Regions from separate parts of the Cupriavidus sp. WS genome, predicted to be linked through region 3. Evidence: predicted binding sites of a transcription regulator. Region 3 holds the regulator's gene; each other region holds the start of a gene.
The links. Region 3 encodes sigma-54, which starts transcription at its own class of promoters, with help from an activator protein. Its sites were predicted from a motif close to TGGCANGNAANCTGCTTT; they were not measured.

Region 1 (7,057 bases), on a different contig from region 3:
GCCGCCGCATTGCGGGCAGGCTGGCGTGGCGCCGGCGCGCACCAGCGTCTCGAAGCGGTGCCCGCAGGCCTGGCAAAGATAGTCGTACAGCGGCATCGTCAACTCCGTTCAACGCGATTCATGGGATTCATGCGATTCATTCGGGTCGCTTCGGTCCGGCATCGGTCAGCGCGGCGCAGTGGCCCACGGCCGCCGCGCAGCCCTCCAGCGGCCGGTCCGCGGCGGGGGCGTCGGCGCCGAGCCCGACCCATGCGTGCACGGCGGCGACGTCGAAGCCCGCCATGCGCCGCTCGCCGTGCGCCATCAGCGGGCGCCGGATCAGCAGCGGCTCGGCCAGCAGCAGGGCCAGCGCGGCGCCGGCGTCGAGTTTCTCGGGCACCACCTCGCCGGACTTGACGCGCGGCGCCGCGCGGTTGAACCACGCGCCGACCGGCAGCGGCGCCAGGTAGGCCAGCAGCGCCTCGCCGGTCCAGGGCCAGCGCAGCAGGTCGCGCACTTCCAGCGTGTGGCCGGCCGCGCGCAGCAGCGCCTTTTGCCGCGCGTTGCCGCCGCAGCCGGGTTTTCCATAGAAGACGATATGGCTCATGGGCGGTTTCGCTCAGGCTTCCCGCAGCGCGGCGTCGAGCGCGGGCATGGCCATGCGGCGCGCCGCGCGCAGCAGCTGCAGGCCGCGCTCGGCGGCCATGTCGAGCGCGCTGCGGCCGTCGGGCGCGTACAGGTTGGCCGAGGCGCCGTGCGCCAGCAGGATCTGCAGCACCTCCAGCCGGCCGCTGGCCGCGGCCTGCATCAGGCAGGTGATGTCGTCGTCGTTGGCGTGGTCGATCGGCGCGCCGGCCTGGATCAGGCGCACGATGGTCACGGGGTTGCCGTGCAGGCAGGCGAACCAGAGCGCGCCGTTGCCGTCGTCGTTGACCGCGCCGGGCGCGGCCCCGTAGGCCAGCAGCGCCGCGGCCACCGCGTCCTCGCCACGCCAGGCCGCGCGCATCAGCGGCGTGTCGCCGTTGGCGGCGCGCGCGTGCAGGTCCGGGAAGTCGTGATAGGCCAGCCACGTGGCGAGCGCCGCGGGGATGACCGGCGGCACGCCGGCGCCGGCCGCTTCGGCGGTGGCCTCGATGACGCGGCCGGCGACGGCCAGCGCGGTGTCGGTGGACGGGATCATGGTGGCGTCTCGCTGTCTGGCGTGGGTCGGAAGGCGCCGCCGGGCCAAGGCGGCCGGCGCCCGCGGGGGATCAGACCGGGCGGTTCTCGTTGGGGTTGCGCACCGGGCCCATCAGCTCCAGCCCTTCGGCGTAGGTGATGGTGTCGAAGGTCACGTCGAAGCGGAGCGCGGCGTCGGCCACCGCGTCGAGCTTGCCGGCGGTGTCGCGCTTCTTCAGGTCGTTCTTCTCCAGGTACAGCAGTTCGAGCATCTCGTTGTAGACGGTGGACTCGAAGATGGGCAGCACGTAGAACATCGCGCCCTTGTACGGCACCTGGTATTTCCTGCTCAGGTCGATGTTGTCGCAGAACAGGAAGTACTTGCCGCCGGCCGTCAGCGTGTCGCCGAGCACCTCGGCCACGTCCTTCAGGTATTCGAAGCTCAGCAGGTAGCCGGCGAAGAACGGCAGCTGCTTCTCGCCGATGGTGGCCACGGCCATCACCTGGTCGCAGGTCAGCTCGGGCGGGCGGGCCTCGTCGGCGAGCCTGGGCGCGAAGCGCAGCGCGAGCTCGCCGCGAAAACCGAAGCGGCCGGACTTGCCGGTGGGGGCCTTGAGCAGCGGGTTGAGCAGGCGGCCTTCGTGTTCGAGACGGGCGAACGCGGTGTCGTCGATCTCCTTGCGGGCAAGCGTGGCGGGCATGGCGGGTCCTTGTCGGTGGAAAGCGTGATGGGCGGGTGGCTCGGGTCGGGGCGGAATCAGGTTCGGGGGTTGCGCATCCAGTCCGCGATCTTGAAGAAGGCGGGCATCAGTTCGTCGCGCAGCGCGGCATCGGCGCCGGTCTCGTCGAGCGCGGCGCGCATGCAGGCCAGCCATGCGTCGCGCTCGGCCGCGCCGATGGCGAAGCCGGCGTGGCGCATGCGCAGGCGCGGATGGCCGTGCTGGGTGGAATAGCGCGGCGGGCCGCCGAGCCATTCGCACAGGTAGCTCACCAGCACCGCCTTGGTCGGCGACAGGTCGGGCTCGTGCATGGCGCGGATGCCGCGCGCGTCGGCGCGCGTGTCCATGTGGCGGTAGAAGGCGTCGACCAGCCGCGCGACCGCGGCGTCGCCGCCGAGGCGCTCGTAGTGCGTCGGCCGCGCGCGTTGCGCCGCGGGCTGCGTCGGCTGCGTGGCCGGCGTCGGTTGCGCGGGCTGCGCGGCGGGATCGGGTCGGGTTGCTGGTGTGTTCATGGCACGGCATTTCCGCAATAACCGTACCAGCCCGGGAAACCGCGCATGCGGCACGCATTGGCGCATGGGGCCGCGCGCGCGGCGCGTCCGGGCAGTGCCGTTCGCGACGAAGTTCGCACGCTTTGTCGGGTTCCCGACAAGCCCGCGCGCGCCGGCGCCGGCCGCGCGCGGCATCCCGCAAAGCCGCGCTGCCGCGCCGTTCGCGGACATTCGGGACGCATCCGGCGGGGCGCCGCGCGCGCATGGCATGGAAGCTGCTGTTGAGGGCTTGCGCGGACACTGGTCCGGCCGGGGCGTGACTCGACAGAATAAGACCCATACAGGCACGACAGGCTGACATGGTCGCGGCTACGCAACCTTGGTATCAATCCTTCTTCCTGATTGGAGAACTGCAATGTCTCAACTTCGGCAAATCGCCTTCTACGGCAAAGGCGGCATCGGCAAGTCGACCACCTCGCAGAACACGCTGGCGGCGCTGACCGATCTCGGCCAGAAGATCCTGATCGTCGGCTGCGATCCCAAGGCGGACTCGACCCGCCTGATCCTGCACGCGAAGGCGCAGGACACCATCCTCTCGCTGGCCGCCGAGGCCGGCTCGGTGGAAGACCTCGAACTCGAGGACGTGATGAAGATCGGCTACAAGGACATCCGCTGCGTGGAGTCCGGCGGTCCGGAGCCGGGCGTCGGCTGCGCCGGGCGCGGCGTCATCACCTCGATCAACTTCCTCGAGGAGAACGGCGCCTACGACGGCGTGGACTACGTCTCGTACGACGTGCTCGGCGACGTGGTGTGCGGCGGCTTCGCCATGCCGATCCGCGAGAACAAGGCGCAGGAGATCTACATCGTGATGTCGGGCGAGATGATGGCCATGTACGCGGCCAACAATATCTCGAAGGGCATCCTGAAGTACGCCAACAGCGGCGGCGTGCGCCTGGGCGGGCTGGTGTGCAACGAGCGCCAGACCGACAAGGAGCTCGAGCTGGCCGAGGCGCTGGCGAAGATGCTGGGCTCCAGGCTGATCCACTTCGTGCCGCGCGACAACATCGTGCAGCACGCCGAGCTGCGCCGCATGACGGTGCTCGAGTTCGCGCCGGACTCCAAGCAGGCCGGCGAGTACCGCCAGCTCGCCACCAAGATCCACAACAACGCCGGCAACGGCACCATCCCGACCCCGATCACGATGGACCAGCTCGAAGACCTGCTGATGGAGCACGGGATCATGAAGGCCGTCGACGAATCGCAGGTCGGCAAGTCGGCCCAGGAACTGGTCGCGTAACGACCCGCGCGGCGGGCCGCGCAGGCGGCCCGCCCGGCAATCTCAATCTACTTACGGAGTATTTCCATGAGCGCCACCGTTGAAGAGCGCAAGGCCGCGAACAAGGCCCTGATCGACGAAGTGCTGAAGGCCTATCCCGAAAAGATGGCCAAGCGGCGCGCCAAGCATTTGGGCACCTTCGAGGACGGCAAGCCCGACTGTGGCGTCAAATCCAACATCAAGTCGCTGCCCGGCGTGATGACCATCCGCGGCTGCGCCTATGCCGGCTCCAAGGGTGTGGTGTGGGGCCCGATCAAGGACATGATCCACATCAGCCACGGCCCGGTGGGCTGCGGCCAGTATTCGTGGGCCGCGCGCCGCAACTACTACATCGGCACCACCGGCATCGACACCTTCGTGACGATGCAGTTCACCTCCGACTTCCAGGAAAAGGACATCGTCTTCGGCGGCGACAAGAAGCTCGACAAGATCATCGACGAGATCCAGGAACTGTTCCCGCTGAACAAGGGCATCTCGATCCAGAGCGAATGCCCGATCGGCCTGATCGGCGACGACATCGAGGCGGTCTCCAAGCGCAAGAGCAAGCAGTATGAAGGCCACACCATCGTGCCGGTGCGCTGCGAGGGCTTCCGCGGCGTGAGCCAGTCGCTGGGCCACCACCTGGCCAACGACGCCATCCGCGACTGGGTGTTCGACAAGGCCGACCCCGACAAGCGCCCGGACTTCGTCTCCACACCCTACGACGTGGCCATCATCGGCGACTACAACATCGGCGGCGACGCCTGGTCCAGCCGCATCCTGCTCGAGGAGATCGGCCTGCGCGTGATCGCGCAGTGGTCGGGCGACGGCTCGATCGCCGAGCTGGAGAACACGCCGCGGGCCAAGCTCAACGTGCTGCACTGCTACCGCTCGATGAACTACATCAGCCGGCACATGGAGGAGAAGTACGGCATTCCCTGGGTGGAATACAACTTCTTCGGCCCGACCATGATCGAGAAGAGCCTGCGCGAGATCGCCAGCCACTTCGACGACACCATCAAGGCCAACGCCGAGAAGGTGATCGCCAAGTACCGGCCGCTGATGGACGCGGTGCTCGCCAAGTTCAAGCCGCGCCTGCAGGGCAAGAAGGTGATGCTGTTCGTCGGCGGGCTGCGCCCGCGCCACGTGATCGGGGCCTACGAGGACCTCGGCATGGAGGTGGTCGGCACCGGCTACGAGTTCGGCCACAACGACGACTACCAGCGCACCACGCACTACGTGAAGGACGGCACGCTGATCTACGACGACGTGACCGGCTACGAGTTCGAAAAGTTCGTCGAGCAGGTCCAGCCCGACCTGGTCGGCTCGGGCATCAAGGAAAAGTACGTGTTCCAGAAGATGGGCGTGCCGTTCCGCCAGATGCACAGCTGGGACTACTCGGGCCCGTACCACGGCTACGACGGCTTCGCCATCTTCGCGCGCGACATGGACATGGCGATCTCCAGCCCGGTGTGGGGCCTGGCCAAGGCGCCCTGGAAAAAAGCCGCCTGAGCCTGCGCGGCCGGCGCCCGCCGGCCGCGCGCGCCGCATCCACAGCAACCGCATATCAGGAGTACCCCATGCCGCAATCCGCAGACAAGATCCTCGACCACGAACTGCTGTTCCGCGAGCCGGAATACCAGGAGATCTTCCGCACCAAGAAGGAAAACTTCGAGTTCAACCACGCCGACGAGACCGTCAAGCAGATCGTCGAGTGGACCAAGACCGAGGACTACAAGCAGAAGAATTTCGCGCGCGACTCGCTCACCGTCAATCCCGCCAAGGCCTGCCAGCCGCTCGGCGCGGTCTACGTGGCCAACGGCTTTCACAAGACGCTGAGCTTCGTGCACGGCTCGCAGGGCTGCGTGGCCTACTACCGCTCGCATTTCTCGCGCCATTTCAAGGAGCCCACCTCGTGCGTGAGCTCCTCGATGACCGAGGACGCCGCCGTGTTCGGCGGCATGAACAACATGATCGACGGCCTGGCCAACGCCTACAGCCTGTACAAGCCCGAGATGATCGCGGTCTCCACCACCTGCATGGCCGAGGTGATCGGCGACGACCTCGACGCCTTCATCAAGAACAGCAAGCAGAAGGGCAGCGTGCCGGAGGACTACGACGTGCCGTTCGCGCATACGCCGGCCTTCGTCGGCAGCCACGTCACCGGCTACGACAACGCGCTGCTCGGCATCCTCAAGCATTTCTGGGACGGCAAGGCCGGCACCACCGCGCCGCTCGCGCGCGTGCCCGACGAGAGCGTCAACTTCATCGGCGGCTTCGACGGCTACGTGGTCGGCAACATGAAGGAGATCCGCCGCATCTTCGAACTGTTCGGCGTGCAGGTCAACGTGATCTGCGACCCGTCGGAGACCTGGAACACCCCGACCGACGGCGAGTTCCGCATGTACGAAGGCGGCACCACCAAGGAAGAGGTCGAGCGCGCGCTGCACGCCAAGGCCACCTTCGTGTTCCAGGAATACTGCTGCGAGAAGACCAGCAAGTTCATCGCCGAGCACGGCCAGGAAGTGGTGGTGCTGAACGCGCCGGTCGGCGTGGCCGGCACCGACCATTTCCTGATGGAGATCGCGCGCGTGACCGGCAAGCCGATCCCGGCGCAACTGGAAAAGGAGCGCGGCCAGCTGGTCGACGCGATGGCCGACAGCCAGGCCCACCTGCACGGCAAGCGCTTCGCGCTGTACGGCGACCCCGACCAGATGCTGGGCTACACGCAGTTCCTGCTGGAGCTCGGCGCCGAGCCGGCCCACGTGCTGGCGACCAACGGCAACGAGGCCTGGGCCGCCAAGGTGCAGGCGCTGTTCGACGCCTCGCCCTATGGCGCCGGCTGCAAGGCCTACCCCAAGCGCGACCTGTGGCACCTGCGCTCGCTGCTGTTTACCGAGCCGGTGGATTTCCTGATCGGCAACACCTACGGCAAGTACCTCGAGCGCGACACCAAGACGCCGCTGGTGCGCATGGTGTTCCCGATCTTCGACCGCCACCACTACCACCGCTACCCCACCTGGGGCTACGACGGCGCGCTGCGGATCCTGGTCACGCTGCTCGACGAGTTCTTCGAGACGCTCGATGCCAACACCATCGTCGCCGCGCAGACCGACTACAGCTACGACATCATTCGCTGAGGCAGGGAGGCCGTCATGGCAGACACGGTGCTGGTCAAGCTCACGCAGGACGGCCGCAAGGTCGAGGTGATCGACGGCTGGGTCTGCCTGGCCGGCGCGCGCGAGGCCGACCGCCTGGTGCCGGTGCTCGAGCACCCGAACCGGCAGGGCATCGCCCGCGCGGTGCCGGGCGCCACGCACATGGCCGGCCGCGTGCCGCTGACGCACGCGGAAGCCGCCATCGCGCAGGGCGCGCTGGCGGCCGCGCAGCGCGCG
Region 2 (7,057 bases), on a different contig from region 3:
ATCTCGGCGTGGACATCGGGCGCGTGCAGCTGACGCTGGGCACCTTCCTGGTGGGGCTGGCGGCGGGGCAGGCTTTCTATGGCCCGATCAGCGACCGCTTCGGGCGCAAGCCGCCGCTCTATGCCGGGCTGGCGTTGTACGCGGCGGCCGCGGCCGGCTGCGCGCTCGCGCGCGACGTCGAGGCGCTGATGCTGTGGCGCTTCCTGCAGGCGCTGGGCGGCTGCGCCGGCATGGTGATGGCGCGCGCGGTGATCCGCGACCGGCTCGAGGCGCACGAGTCCGCGCGCGCCTTTTCCTCGCTGATGCTGGTCATGGGGCTGGCGCCGATCCTGGCGCCGATCATCGGCGGCGCCGTGCTCGGCGTGTTCGGCTGGCGCGCCATCTTCTGGCTGCTGTGCGGCGCCAGCCTGCTGATCCTGCTGGTGGTCCACCGCTATATGGAAGAGTCGCTCGACCACGCCAGCGCCATGCCGCTGCGCCTGGGCCGCGTGCTGTCCAACTACGGCGAGCTGCTGCGCGACCGTGGTTTCGTCGGCTATTCGCTGTCGGCCGGCTGCGCGCAGGCCGGCATGTTCGCGTACATCGCGGGTTCGCCGTTCGTGCTGATCGAGCTGCATGGCATCGCGCCATCGCACTACGGCTTCGTGTTCGGCACCAATGCGCTGGGCCTGATCGCCATGTCGCAGGTCAACGCGCGGCTGGTGCGCAACCGCGCGCTCGACCACGTGCTGCGCGGCGCGCTGCTGGCGCCTTGCGCGGCCGGCGTGATGCTGGCCGCGGTGGCGCTGGCGGGCACGGCGCCGCTGCCGGTGCTGCTGGCGGGGTTCTTCGTGTTCATCGGCAGCCTGGGCTGCATCTTGCCCAATGCGTCGGCGCTGGCGATGGCCCATCAGGGCCACCGGGCCGGCACGGCCTCGGCGCTGATGGGCACGCTGCAGTTTTCGCTCGGCACGCTGGCCGGCGCCGCGGTCAGCGTCTGGCGCGACGGCACCGCGCTGCCGCTCGCCGTGGTCATGGCGGTGTGCGGGATCGGCGCGGTGGGCATGCGCCTGGTCGGCCGCGCCGGCATGCAGGCGCAGCGCCCGGCATGAGCCGGGCCGCGCGGGGTCAGGACGCGGCGGCGCCGCTTTGCTGCAAGACCACCAGTTGCGCCGGCATCGGCGCGGCGTAGCCGGCTTCGCCGAAGCTCTCGCGGATGACGCGGTTGGTGTCGAAATACACCTGCCAGTAATTGTCGTTATGGCAGTACGGGCGCACCGCCAGGACCGGGCCGACCAGCGTGAACTCCAGGATTTCCACGTCCGGCGCGGGCTCGGCCAGGACGTTGGGCAGCGCGGCCAGGCGTTCCTTGAGCAGCGCGATGGCCGCGGCCGCATCGGTGCTGCCGGCCAGCTGGGCTTTGAGCTCGACGCGGCGGAAGGCGTTGGCGCTGAAGTTCTGGATGGTGTCGGAGAAGATCTTGTTGTTGCCGACCACGGTCAGCACGTTGTCGGGCGTGTCCAGCGTGGTGGCGAACAGGCCGATCTCCCTGACCGTGCCGGTCACGCCGGCCACCGTCACGAAGTCGCCGACCTTGAACGGGCGCAGCACCACCAGGAAGGCGCCCGCGGCGAAGTTGGCCATCAGGCCCGACCACGCCATGCCGACGGCCACGCCGGCCGCCGCGATCAGCGCGGCGAAGGTGGTGGTCTGGATGCCGAAATAACCGAGGATGCCGATCACCAGCACCACGTTCAGCGTGACCGTGACGATCGAGCCGACGTAGCGCAGCAGCGTGGGGTCGACCTTCTGCTTGGCCAGCGAGCCCTGCACCAGGCGCACCACGAAATGGATCAGCCAGCGGCCGATCACCCAGAAGGCCAGGGCGGCAAGCACCTTGACCCCAAACTCCGTCGCGTAGGCGACGACGACTTCCTGTAGCTTCTGCAGCGTGGTGGCATCCATCGCGTTCTCCCTTGCTGGCTCTTGCAGGTTCATGAACACCGAACGTCGTGCGGCGCCGCCCGCGCGCGCCTGCGGCGCGGCGCACGTGCGGGCTACGCATTATTGCGTTGCGGCGAGCGGAAGTTCAAGCACAGAATTGTGGGGCTTGGTGTCTGCCGCGGCGGCCGGCTCACCAGCTGGTTTCGCGCTCCGGCGTGGCCGAGATGCGGTGCAGCGAGAGATCCGCGCCGTTGTATTCCGATTCGGCATCGAGCCGGATGCCGACCACCTTCTTGAGCGTGCCGTAGACCACGGTGCCGCCGACCAGGGCGATGACGATGCCCAGCAGGGTGCCGATCAGTTGCGCGACCAGCGAGACGCCGCCGATGCCGCCCAGCGCGCGCGCGCCGAAGATGCCGGCGGCAATGCCGCCCCACGCGCCGCACAGGCCGTGCAGCGGCCACACGCCCAGCACGTCGTCGATGTGCCATTTGTTCTGCGCCAGCGTAAACAGATAGACGAACAGCACGCCGGCGATGGCGCCGGTGATCAGCGCGCCCAGCGGGTGCATCAGGTCCGAGCCCGCGCACACCGCCACCAGCCCGGCCAGCGGCCCGTTGTAGGCGAAGCCGGGATCGTTGCGGCCCGCGGCCCAGGCCGCCAGCGTGCCGCCGGCCATCGCCATCAGGGAGTTGATCGCCACCAGCCCGCTGATCTTGTCGACGGTCTGCGCGCTCATCACGTTGAAGCCGAACCAGCCCACCGCCAGCACCCAGGCGCCCAGCGCCAGGAACGGGATGTTGGAGGGCGGATGCGCGCTGATGCGGCCATCCTTCTGGTAGCGGCCGCGGCGCGCGCCCAGCAGCAGGATGGCCGGCAGCGCGATCCAGCCGCCCATCGCATGGACCACCACCGAGCCGGCGAAGTCGTGGAACGGGGCGCCGGCCACCGAGGCGATCCAGTCCTGCACGCCGAAGCGGTTGTTCCAGGCGATGCCCTCGAAGAACGGGTAGACCAGGCCGACCAGGACGAAGGTGGCCACCAGTTGCGGGTTGAAACGCGAGCGCTCGGCAATGCCGCCCGAGATAATCGCCGGAATGGCCGCGGCAAATGTCGCCAGGAAGAAGAACTTCACCAGTTCATAACCGCTGCGCTGCGCCAGCGTCTGGGCGCTGGCGAGGAACTCCACGCCATAAGCCACCGTATAGCCGATAAAGAAATAGGCAATCGTGGATATGGCGAAATCCACCAAAATCTTGACCAGCGCATTGACCTGGTTTTTCTTGCGCACCGTGCCGAGTTCAAGAAACGCAAAGCCCGCGTGCATGGCGAGCACCATGATCGCCCCTAACAGGATGAACAGGGCATCGGTGCCGCTCTTCCAATTGTCCATACATTCCTCATGCTCAAAATGGGAGCACCCGTATGCAATAACCGTTCCAGATTGGTCCCATGCAGGTGCATGACTGCACCGTCTTGGTGGTTGCCGCACTGCTTTGTGGCCGGCGGCGGTGATCGGGGACTGGCAATGTCGGCCGCGGGCGGGCAGAATGCGCCGTGCCGCGCGCCGGGAGGCGAGCCGGCGGTCCGCACGGCCTGCGCCAAAATGATGCGGTGCATTGATTTGGGGCGCGCGGATGGTCCTGGTCTGCACCAAAATGAGCGTTGTCGCCATATCGGTGCATGGCGGCGTCGGTGGCGCTGCCGGTTCCGACGGGGGCGCCAGGGGGCTTCCGGGCCGCGCGGCGGGGCCGGGCGGCCGGTGCCGGACAGGCTCGCGCGCCGTGCCCGCGGACTTACGCGCGTTCGAATTCGGCTACCCTCACGAACCGTATTTGAAAGCGTGGAAAAGGAGTGTAAATTCCCCGCAAAGGCGCTTGACTCAAGGATTTCCGGCTTTTTTCGTTGCATTGGTGCCACTGGGGATTGCCCAATGCGTAAAGCGCGGATTAGACTGCGCCGATCGGTGATTTGCCGCGTGGCAGACACTCCGATGACGACGACCAACAAGGGAAATCAGCCATGAATAAAGGTGAACTGGTATCTGCCATCGCCGCTGACGCGGAACTGAGCAATGCTGCAGCAGAGCGCGCGCTGAATGCCGCTCTGGACAACATTAAGAAGGCGGTTGCCAAGGGTGATTCGGTAACGCTGGTGGGTTTCGGCAGCTTTGGCTCGGGCAAGCGCGCAGCGCGCACCGGCCGCAACCCGCGTACTGGCGAAACCATCAAGATTCCGGCCGCCAAGACGGTGAAGTTCTCCGCCGGCCAAGGCTTCAAGGACGCTGTGAACAAGAAGAAGTAAGCAGTTCGCGTCTGCAGCGCAGCGGAAATGAGAAGGCGGCCTCGAAAGGCCGCTTTTTTATCGTCCCGCATTCCCATCTCCCGCATCTCATTGCCCGTGTCTCCGGCGGTATCGCCGGCGGCATCGTCCCCGCCCGCGCGGGCGCGGCGGCGCGGCCGTTCCGGGTTACACTGCCGGGCATCGGCGCGGGCCTTCGCGGACCTGCCCGGCAGCCCCCAGAATCCGGATTTTGATCATGAATGACCTGTCCCACCAGCTTTCCATGACCGTGTTGATGACACCGGACATGGCCAACTTCTCCGGCAACGTGCACGGCGGCACCATCCTCAAGTATCTCGACATGGTGGCCTATGCCTGCGCCAGCCGCTACGCGGGGCGCTACGTGGTGACGCTGTCGGTGGACCAGGTGGTGTTCCGCCAGCCGATCCACGTCGGCGAGCTGGTGACGTTCCTGGCGGCGGTCAACTACACGGGCCGCAGCTCGATGGAGATCGGCATCAAGGTGGTGACGGAGAACATCCGCAGCAAGCTGGTGCGCCATACCAACAGCTGCTACTTCACGATGGTGGCGGTGGACGACAACGGCGCCCCGGCCGAGGTGCCGACGCTGCAGCCGCGCGACGAGGTGGAGCGCCAGCGCTTCGCCGCCGCGCAGGCGCGCCGCCAGCTGCGCCAGGAAATGGAAAAACGGCATGACGAGATCACCGGCAAGGCGTCCTGAGACGATGGGCGCGGCCATGCAGACCATGAGGAAGCGCAAGCTCGCTTTTGCCCTTGCCGCGCCGGCGCTGCTGGCGCTCGCGCTGCCGGCGCGGGCCGAGGAGATCGGCAGCGTCAGCACCAATTTCCGCATCACGGGCTCCGACAAGGTGGTGATCGAAGCCTATGACGATCCGGTGGTGGCGGGCGTGACCTGCTACGTGTCGCGCGCGCGCACCGGCGGCATCAAGGGATCGCTGGGCATGGCGGAGGACCCGGCCGAAGCCTCGATCGCCTGCCGCCAGGTGGGCCCGATCTCGTTCAAGGAGCCGCTGCGCCAGCAGGACAATGTGTTCTCCGAGCGCATGTCGATCCTGTTCAAGGCGCTGCACGTGGTGCGCACGGTGGACCGCAAGCGCAACACGCTGGTCTACCTCACGTATTCCGACCGCATCGTCTCCGGCAGTCCGCAGAACAGCGTGACCGCGGTGCCGGTGGGGGCGGACACGCCGATTCCGATCAGGTAGCGCCGCCGGGATCCCGCTTCCCGCCATATCCGCATCGTCCAGCATCGTCCACGCATTCCCATCCGGCGGGCCAGACCCCGGGCCCGGCCCGCTGCAATTCCAATCAAGCATCGGAGAAGACAACATGACTCAGCAAGGCAAGGTGGCGCTGGTGACGGGCGCGGCCCGCGGCATCGGCAAGGCGGTGGCGCAGGCGCTGCTGGCGGCGGGCTACCGCGTGGTGTTCGCCGGCCGCACGGCCGAGTCGATCGAGGCGCTGGCCGCGCAGGCGCGCGCGGACGGCCACGTCGCGCTGGCGGTGCAGTGCGACGTGGGCGACCCGGCCTCGGTGGAGCGCCTGTTCGAGACGGTCCGCAGGGAATTCGGCCGGCTCGACGTGCTGTTCAACAACGCCGGCATCAACGCGCCGGCGGTGCCGATCGACGAACTGTCGGTGGAGCAGTGGCTGGCGGTGGTCAACACCAACCTGACCGGCGTGTTCCTGTGCTCGCGCGCGGCCTTCGCGCTGATGAAGTCGCAGAGCCCGCGCGGTGGGCGCATCATCAACAACGGCTCGATCTCGGCGCACGCGCCGCGGCCGAACACGGTGCCGTACACGGCCACCAAGCACGCCATCACCGGCCTGACCAAGAGCCTCTCGCTCGACGGCCGCGCCCACGACATCGCCTGCGGCCAGATCGACATCGGCAACGCCGCCACCGACATGGCCTCGCGCATGGCGCGCGGCGTGCCGCAGGCCAACGGCGAGATCGCGCCGGAGCCGCTCATGGACGTGGCCCACGTGGCCAGCTCCGTGGTCCACATGGCCAACCTGCCGCTCGACGCCAACGTGCAGTTCATGACCGTGATGGCCACCAAGATGCCGTTCGTCGGGCGCGGCTGAGCGGCGCGGCGCGGAACGCGGGGCCGGCACGCAGCCGCGCCGCCGTGGCCGCGTCGGGCCAGCGTCAGGCCGCCGCATCGAACATCTTGCGCAGCGTCGACTTCAGGATCTTGCCGTTGGCGTTGCGCGGCAGCATCTCCGGGCAGAACACGATCCGCACCGGCACCTTGAACGCGGCCAGCCGCTCGCCCACGAAGGCCTGCAGCTCGGCTTCCGTGACCTGCGCGCCGGGCTTCAGCGCGACCACCGCGGCCGGCTCCTCGCCCAGCGTGCGGTGGGCGATGCCGACCAGCGCCGCGTCCATCACCGCGGGGTGGTCGTAGAGCGCGCTTTCGACCTCGATGCAGTAGATGTTTTCGCCGCCGCGGATCAGCATGTCCTTCATGCGGTCCACGATGTACAGAAAACCGTCCTCGTCCAGCCGCGCGATGTCGCCGGTCCGGAGCCAGCCGTCCACGAAGGCCTGCGCGGTGGCCTCGGGCTTGTTCCAGTAGCCGCGCACCACGTTCGCGCCGCGCACCATCAGCTCGCCGGTCTCGCCCGCGGGCAGCGCGCGCCCGCGCCCGTCCACGATCTTCATCTCGCCCACCGGCAGCGCGGGGCCGCTGCTTTCCGGGCGCGCCACGTATTCCTCGGCGCTGTGGCTGGTGAAGGTGGCCGAGGTCTCGGTCATGCCCCAGCCGATGCCCGGCGCCGAATGCGGGAACACCTCGGTGATGCG
Region 3 (7,057 bases):
ACCACGGCCAGGTCCTGGAACAGCAGGATGCTGATGATGTTGCGCCCGTGCTCGCTTTCCAGCTCGAGGCGCTCGGACAGCATCTTGGAGACGATGGCCGTGGACGACATCGCCAGCGCCCCGCCGAGCGCCACCGAGGCCTGCCAGGACAGCGGGAAGGCCCAGTTGAACAGCCAGCTCGCCGGCACCACCGCCAGCATCGACAGCACCACCTGCGAGCCGCCCAGGCCGAACACCTGGCGCTTCATGGCCTTGAGCTTGCCCAGGCTGAACTCCAGCCCGATCGAGAACATCAGGAAGACCACGCCGAATTCGGCCAGGTATTTGGTCTGCGCGGTATCGCTGGCCAGCCCGAGCGCGTGCGGCCCGATCAGGATGCCGACCGCCAGGTAGCCCAGCATCGGCGGCAATTGCAGCATGCGGAAAGCGACCACGCCAAACACGGCGGCGGCCAGCAGCACGAGAGTCAGGTCCAGCGGAGAATGCATCGAAAGGGGTCTGGGTGCGCCGTCCCGCGCCAGGGCCAGGCCCGGCGCGGGCGGCCCTGCCGGCGGGTTGCGGCAGGCGCGGCAGCCGCAACGGCCGCCCCGATCCCCGGAACAGCCAAAGCGCCATCGCATTCGTTGGTATACTTCGTCGCCATGATAGCTAATTTCAATGCGGATCGAGCACTTCGGCTCGCCCGCGACACGCTCCAGACCGAAGCCGAAGCCGTTGCCGCCCTCGCGGGCCGCCTGGACGGCGAGTTCGCGCGCGCCGTCGAGCTCACGCTCGGGTGCACCGGCCGGGTGGTGGTGTCGGGCATGGGCAAGTCCGGGCACATCGGGCGCAAGGTGGCGGCCACGCTGGCCTCGACCGGCACGCCCTCGTTCTTCGTGCACCCCGCCGAGGCCAGCCACGGCGACCTCGGCATGGTCACGCGCGACGACGTGCTGATCGCCTTCTCCAATTCCGGCGAGACCGCCGAGCTGCTGTCGATCGTCCCGATCGTCAAGCGCATCGGCGCCAAGCTGATCTCGGTGACGGGCAACCCGGAATCGGCGCTGGCCAAGCTGGCCGACGCCCACCTCAATGCCGGCGTCGAGAAGGAAGCCTGCCCGCTCAACCTGGCGCCGACCGCGAGCACCACCGCCGCGCTGGCGATGGGCGACGCGCTGGCGGTGGCGGTGCTGGACGCGCGCGGCTTCGGCGAGGAAGACTTCGCCCGCTCGCACCCGGGCGGCGCGCTCGGGCGCAAGCTGCTCACGCACGTGCGCGACGTCATGCGCAGCGGCAACGCCGTGCCCAAGGTGCGCGAAAACACGCCGCTGGCCCAGGCGCTGATGGAAATCACCCGCAAGGGCATGGCCATGACCGCCGTGGTGGACCCGGACGAGCGCCTGATCGGCGTGTTCACCGACGGCGACCTGCGCCGCCTGCTGGAGACGCCGCGCGACTGGAAGACCATGCCGATCAGTGAGGTCATGCACCGCTCGCCCCACGCCGTGGGCCCGGACCAGCTCGCCGTGGAAGCGGTGCAGGTGATGGAGGCCAACCGCATCAACCAGATGCTGGTGGTCGACGCCGACGGCCGCCTGGTGGGCGCGCTGCACATCCACGACCTGACCCGCGCCAAGGTCATCTGAGGCCGGCCACGACACATGCGGGAATTCCTGTCCTCCCTCGGCCGGCTCGGCATGCGGCTGCTGCCCCTGCTGCTGATGGCGCTGGTGGCCGGCAGCACGTTCTGGCTGGTGCAGGTCAATTCGCCGCGCGAGGCGCCCGCCGGGCCTGTCGGCGCCAAGCACGAGCCGGACTACTACATGGTCCGCTTCTCGGCCACCGAGCTGGCCGAGGACGGCAACACCAAGATGCGCTTCACCGGCGACAAGATGATCCACTTCGCCGACGACCAGACCTACGAAGTGACCAGGCCGGCCATGCGCGCCTACGAGATCGGCCGCCCGCCGGTCACGGGCCATGCCGACCGCGGCACCATGAACGCCGAGGGCTCGGTGGTGGACCTGTTCGGCAACGCCCTGATCGTGCGCGCGCAGGGGCCCGACCCGTCCAAGGACCCGCCCATGACGGCCGCCTCCGAGTATTTCCAGGTGCTGGTCAACGACGACATCGTCAAGACCGACAAGGCCGTCAAGCTCACGCGCGGGCCTTCCGTGATGACCGCCAACGGGCTCGTCTTCAACAACGTCACCCGCGAAGTACAATTGCTGGGTAACGTACACGGCACCATCATCACGGTCCCGCCGCCGGCCAGGCCGTGAGCAGGGCCTGACGTGGCCCCACCCGGAAACCGCCAGAGAAACGAAGCCGCCCGCGGGCCACAGCCGTCCGCGCCAACCGCCACCACGCCAATATGAATCCATTCCTGACGACATCGTCCTGTCGCCGCCGCGGCACGGCTGCCCTGATGACGGCTGCGGCCCTCCTCGGCCTGGCGCTGGCCGCGCCGGCCCGCGCCGAGAAGGCCGACCGCGACAAGCCGCTGGTGCTGGAGGCCGACAACGCCAGCTACGACGACGTCAAGCAGGTGTACGTACTGACCGGCAACGTGGTGCTGACCAAGGGCACGATGGTGCTGAAGTCGGACGCGGCGGAAGTGCGCACCGACCCCGAGGGCTACCAGTACGCGGTGGCCACCTCCAAGGGCGGCAAGCAGGCCTACATCCGCCAGAAGCGCGACAACGTCGACGAATACATCGACGGCTGGGGCGACCGCATCGAGTCCGACGGCAAGCAGGACCTGTCCAAGCTGATCGGCCACGCCCGCATGGCGCGCCTGGCCGGCGCCAAGCTGATCGACGAGATCCGCGGCGCGGTGATCACCTACGACAGCCGCAACGAGTTCTACACGGCCACCGGCGGCACCGACAACGCCACCGCGGGCAGCCCGTCCGGGCGCGTGCGCGCGGTGCTGTCGCCGCGCCAGGAGCAGCCCGCCAGCGGCGCCGCCGCCAGCGCGCTGCCGCTCAAGCCCGCGCCGGCCCCCGCCGCCCCCTGACCCCGCCGCAGCCGACCCACGGATTCACGCCTTCATGACCGCTACCCTGACCGAACCGTCGTCCGCGACCAACGTCCTGACCGAAAGCAGCACGCTCGTCGTGCGCCACCTGAAGAAGCGCTACGGCTCGCGCACGGTGGTCAAGGACGTGTCGCTCGACGTGAAAAGCGGCGAGGTGGTGGGCCTGCTCGGCCCCAACGGCGCGGGCAAGACCACCTCGTTCTACATGATCGTCGGGCTGGTGGCGCTGGACGAGGGCGACATCGTGCTCGACGACAAGCACATCAGCGGCCTGGCCATCCACGAGCGCGCCCGCATGGGCCTGTCCTACCTGCCGCAGGAAGCGTCGGTGTTCCGCAAGCTCAACGTGCAGGAGAACATCCGCGCCGTGCTGGAATTGCAGGTCCACGACGGCAAGCCGCTGGCCAAGGCCGAGATCGAGCGGCGCCTGGACACCCTGCTCGACGACCTGCAGATCGCCCACCTGCGCGACAACCCGGCGCTGTCGCTGTCGGGCGGCGAGCGCCGCCGCGTGGAAATCGCGCGCGCGCTGGCCTCCGCGCCGCGCTTCATCCTGCTCGACGAGCCGTTCGCCGGCGTGGACCCGATCGCGGTGGGCGAGATCCAGCGCATCGTCAGCTTCCTCAAGGCGCGCAACATCGGCGTGCTGATCACCGACCACAACGTGCGCGAGACCCTGGGCATCTGCGACCACGCCTACATCATCAGCGAAGGCACGGTGCTGGCGTCCGGGCAGCCGGAAGACATCATCGCCAACGAGTCGGTGCGCAAGGTCTACCTGGGCGAGAACTTCCGCATGTAGCCGCGGGAGGGGCACGCGGGGACACCCGCGAGGCGGCGTTCATGCCGCCTTTCGCCCCGCAAACGATCACGGCGACGCCAGCGATAGCAATTTCCGTTCCACCAGTACGGAAGTTGGGCATAAAATAGCTCGCATGAAACCGTCGCTACAGCTCCGCCTCTCGCAACATCTCGCGCTCACGCCGCAACTCCAGCAGTCGATCCGCCTGCTGCAACTGTCCACGCTCGAACTGCAGCAGGAAGTGGAACAGGCCCTGACCGAGAATCCGCTGCTCGAACGCGAGAACGACTGGATCGAAAGCCCGCTGCGCGTGGCCGCCGACGGCTCGGTCAACCTGCAGAGCGCGCCCGCGCCGGCCCCCGCCGACGGCCAGGGCACCAGCGAGAACCGCGCCGACGGCGCCGCCGACAGCGAGGACAGCTACAGCGACAGCGGCGAGGACTACGGCAACGACTGGAGCCTGGACGACTTCGCCCGCCGCCCGCAGGGCGACGAGGACGAAAAGACCCCGATGCAGTTGCGCGACGCGGAGCCCACGCTGCGCGAGCACCTGATGGAGCAGCTCGCCCCGCTGAAGATCTCCATGCGCGACAAGGGCCTGGCCATCTTCCTGATCGAGTCGCTCGACGACGACGGCTACCTGAGCGCCTCGCTCGAGGAAATCTGCACGGAACTGCCCGAGGAGCTCGAATTCGAGCTCGACGAGGTGCACGCCATCCTCACGCTGCTGCAGAGCTTCGACCCCGCCGGCGTGGGCGCGCGCAACGCCGCCGAATGCCTGGCGCTGCAGCTGCGCCGGCTCAAGCATCCGCAGCGCGAGCTGGCCCTGACCATCGTCACCAGCCATCTCGAACTGCTCGCGGTGCGCGACTACACGCGCCTGAAGAAGGCGCTGCAGGTCGACGAGGCCGACCTCAAGGCCGCGCACGAGCTGATCCGCTCGCTCGCGCCCTACCCCGGCCATGCCTACAGCCGCCCCGAAGCCGACTTCGTCGTGCCCGACGTGTTCGTGCGGAAAATGAGCGGCGGCTGGATCGCGCAGCTCAACCCGGATGTGATGCCGCGGCTACGCATCAACGACATGTACGCGCAGATCCTGCGCGGCGCAAAAGGCGACTCCGGCGCGGCCGGGCTGCAGCAGAAGCTGCAGGAAGCGCGCTGGCTCATCAAGAATATCCAGCAGCGCTTCGACACCATATTGCGCGTCGCACAAGCGATTGTCGAACGTCAAAAGAACTTCTTCACCCACGGGGAAATTGCGATGCGCCCCTTGGTTTTGCGGGAGATTGCCGATACACTGGGTTTACACGAGTCCACCATCTCTCGGGTGACAACTAATAAATACATGGCAACGCCGATGGGGACTTTCGAGCTGAAGTACTTCTTCGGCAGTCACGTATCCACGGAAACCGGCGGCGCGGCCTCATCAACGGCAATCAGGGCGTTGATCAAGCAACTCATAGGAGCCGAAGACCCCAGGAACCCCCTGTCGGACAGCAGGATCGCCGAACTGCTCGGCGAGCAAGGCTTCGTGGTGGCCCGGCGAACCGTGGCCAAATACCGTGAAGCGCTGAAAATCCCTGCCGTCAATCTCCGCAAGACTTTGTAGCCGAGCCGCACCGCCTGCCTGGTGTGGCTCTTTCAGAAGGAGAAACGCTATGAACTTCAAGATCAGTGGACACCACTTGGACATCACGCCCCCGCTGCGTGAGTACGTGGAAACGAAACTGGAGCGTATCGTCAGGCATTTCGATCAAGTCATTGGCGTAAGCGTGCTGCTCTCTGTCGACAATACAAAAGAAAAGGACCGGCGGCAATATGCGGAAATCAATCTACATCTCAAGGGCAAGGACATCTTTGTCGAGGCGCATCACGAAGACCTGTATGCCGCCATCGACGCACTGGTCGACAAGCTCGACCGGCAGGTGATTCGCCACAAGGATCGCGTGCAGAGCCACGACCGCGACGCGGTCAAGTACCAGATGGCCGCATCGCAGATGCAGCAATGACCGTGCCTGGCGGCCCGCCAAGGGGGCCGCCGGTGTCAGTCCCTTGAACCAGAACAAGCCGCGCCCGTTGCGCGGCTTTTTTGCGCCGTCCGCTTTCGTGTCCACCCTCGCGCCGGCGGCCGTTGCGCAATGCCACAAGGGGATTCCGCAACGCCCCGCCGCCGGTGTATGCTGCGCAATACATGAACGGTGGTTCAGCGATTCCGGGCATGCGCGCGGCACCGCTTCCGCGCACGGGCTATTGCGATGCACAAGGCGGGGGCGGGCCTGCTCTATAATGGCCAGACGCCCGACACCGGCATGGGACAACCGGTGCAATGCGGGTATGAGCCGGCACCAGCCTTTTCATCCCCTTTTTGCCTGGCGCGCCCCCCTGCCGGCCCCGGGCCTGCTTACTAGAAAAACCTGCGCATTCCACATGAATCGTTTGGCTAAATTGCTGCCACCCGGCAACATCAACCTCGACGTCAGCGTCACCAGCAAGAAGCGGGTGTTCGAACAGGCCGGGCTCCTCTTCGAGAACAACCACGGCGTAGCGCGCGCCACCGTGACCGACAACCTGTTTGCCCGCGAATCGCTGGGCTCGACCGGCCTCGGCGCCGGCGTGGCCATTCCGCACGGCCGCATCAAGGGCCTGAAGCAGCCGCTGGCCGGCTTCATGCGCCTGGCCGAGCCGATCCCGTTCGAGTCGCCGGACGGCAAGCCGGTATCGCTGCTGATCTTCCTGCTGGTGCCCGAGCAGGCCACCCAGCAACACCTGGAAATCCTCTCCGAGATCGCCCAGCTGCTGTCCGACCGCGAAATGCGCGAAGGACTCGCCACCCTGCCCACTTCCGATGCCGTGCACCAGTTGCTGACGCAATGGCATCCCTGATCCGCCTGGGCAGCCGCCACCCGGCACGCCGGGCGACGGCCCGCCCGGCCTGAAAGCCCGTCCCCCGAAAGTAGCCGCATGGAACTCACTGGCGTCACCTCGCAGTCGATCTTCGACGACAACGCAGCCGACATCAAACTCTCCTGGGTTGCTGGGCTGGAAGGCGCGGACCGCGCCTTCGACGTCGAGTTCGCGCGCGAAGCCACCTCCGCCGCCGACCTCGTCGGCCACCTGAACCTGATCCACCCGAACCGGATCCAGGTGCTCGGCAAGCCGGAGATCACCTACTACCAGCGCCTCGACGACGAGATGCGCAAGCGCCAGATGGGCGAGCTGATCCTGCTCGAGCCGCC

Region 1: the regulator sigma-54 is predicted to act here: its motif matches at 2,612-2,629, upstream of nifH (nitrogenase iron protein).
Region 2: the regulator sigma-54 is predicted to act here: its motif matches at 3,348-3,365, upstream of K206_RS0112825 (ammonium transporter).

The regions. Positions count from the first base shown of each region.
Region 1 is NZ_AQPL01000090.1:8,832-15,888, reverse strand. Features, by position in the region: gene K206_RS0109060 (zinc ribbon domain-containing protein) at 1-96, opposite strand, end outside; gene K206_RS0109055 (ArsC/Spx/MgsR family protein) at 137-586, opposite strand; gene K206_RS0109050 (ankyrin repeat domain-containing protein) at 599-1,159, opposite strand; gene K206_RS0109045 (hypothetical protein) at 1,230-1,838, opposite strand; gene K206_RS0109040 (group II truncated hemoglobin) at 1,895-2,368, opposite strand; gene nifH (nitrogenase iron protein) at 2,763-3,644, shown strand; gene nifD (nitrogenase molybdenum-iron protein alpha chain) at 3,711-5,174, shown strand; gene nifK (nitrogenase molybdenum-iron protein subunit beta) at 5,243-6,802, shown strand; gene K206_RS0109020 (hypothetical protein) at 6,818-7,057, shown strand, end outside.
Region 2 is NZ_AQPL01000136.1:6,979-14,035, reverse strand. Features, by position in the region: gene K206_RS0112835 (Bcr/CflA family multidrug efflux MFS transporter) at 1-1,091, shown strand, start outside; gene K206_RS0112830 (mechanosensitive ion channel family protein) at 1,108-1,944, opposite strand; gene K206_RS0112825 (ammonium transporter) at 2,114-3,316, opposite strand; gene K206_RS0112820 (HU family DNA-binding protein) at 3,946-4,227, shown strand; gene K206_RS0112815 (acyl-CoA thioesterase) at 4,463-4,948, shown strand; gene K206_RS0112810 (CreA family protein) at 4,974-5,453, shown strand; gene K206_RS0112805 (SDR family oxidoreductase) at 5,578-6,336, shown strand; gene K206_RS0112800 (class I adenylate-forming enzyme family protein) at 6,401-7,057, opposite strand, start outside.
Region 3 is NZ_AQPL01000129.1:33,928-40,984, reverse strand. Features, by position in the region: gene K206_RS0112090 (cation:proton antiporter) at 1-488, opposite strand, end outside; gene K206_RS0112085 (SIS domain-containing protein) at 642-1,625, shown strand; gene lptC (LPS export ABC transporter periplasmic protein LptC) at 1,641-2,261, shown strand; gene lptA (lipopolysaccharide transport periplasmic protein LptA) at 2,354-2,998, shown strand; gene lptB (LPS export ABC transporter ATP-binding protein) at 3,033-3,821, shown strand; gene K206_RS0112065 (RNA polymerase factor sigma-54) at 3,955-5,430, shown strand; gene hpf (ribosome hibernation-promoting factor, HPF/YfiA family) at 5,480-5,830, shown strand; gene ptsN (PTS IIA-like nitrogen regulatory protein PtsN) at 6,249-6,704, shown strand; gene hprK (HPr(Ser) kinase/phosphatase) at 6,783-7,057, shown strand, end outside.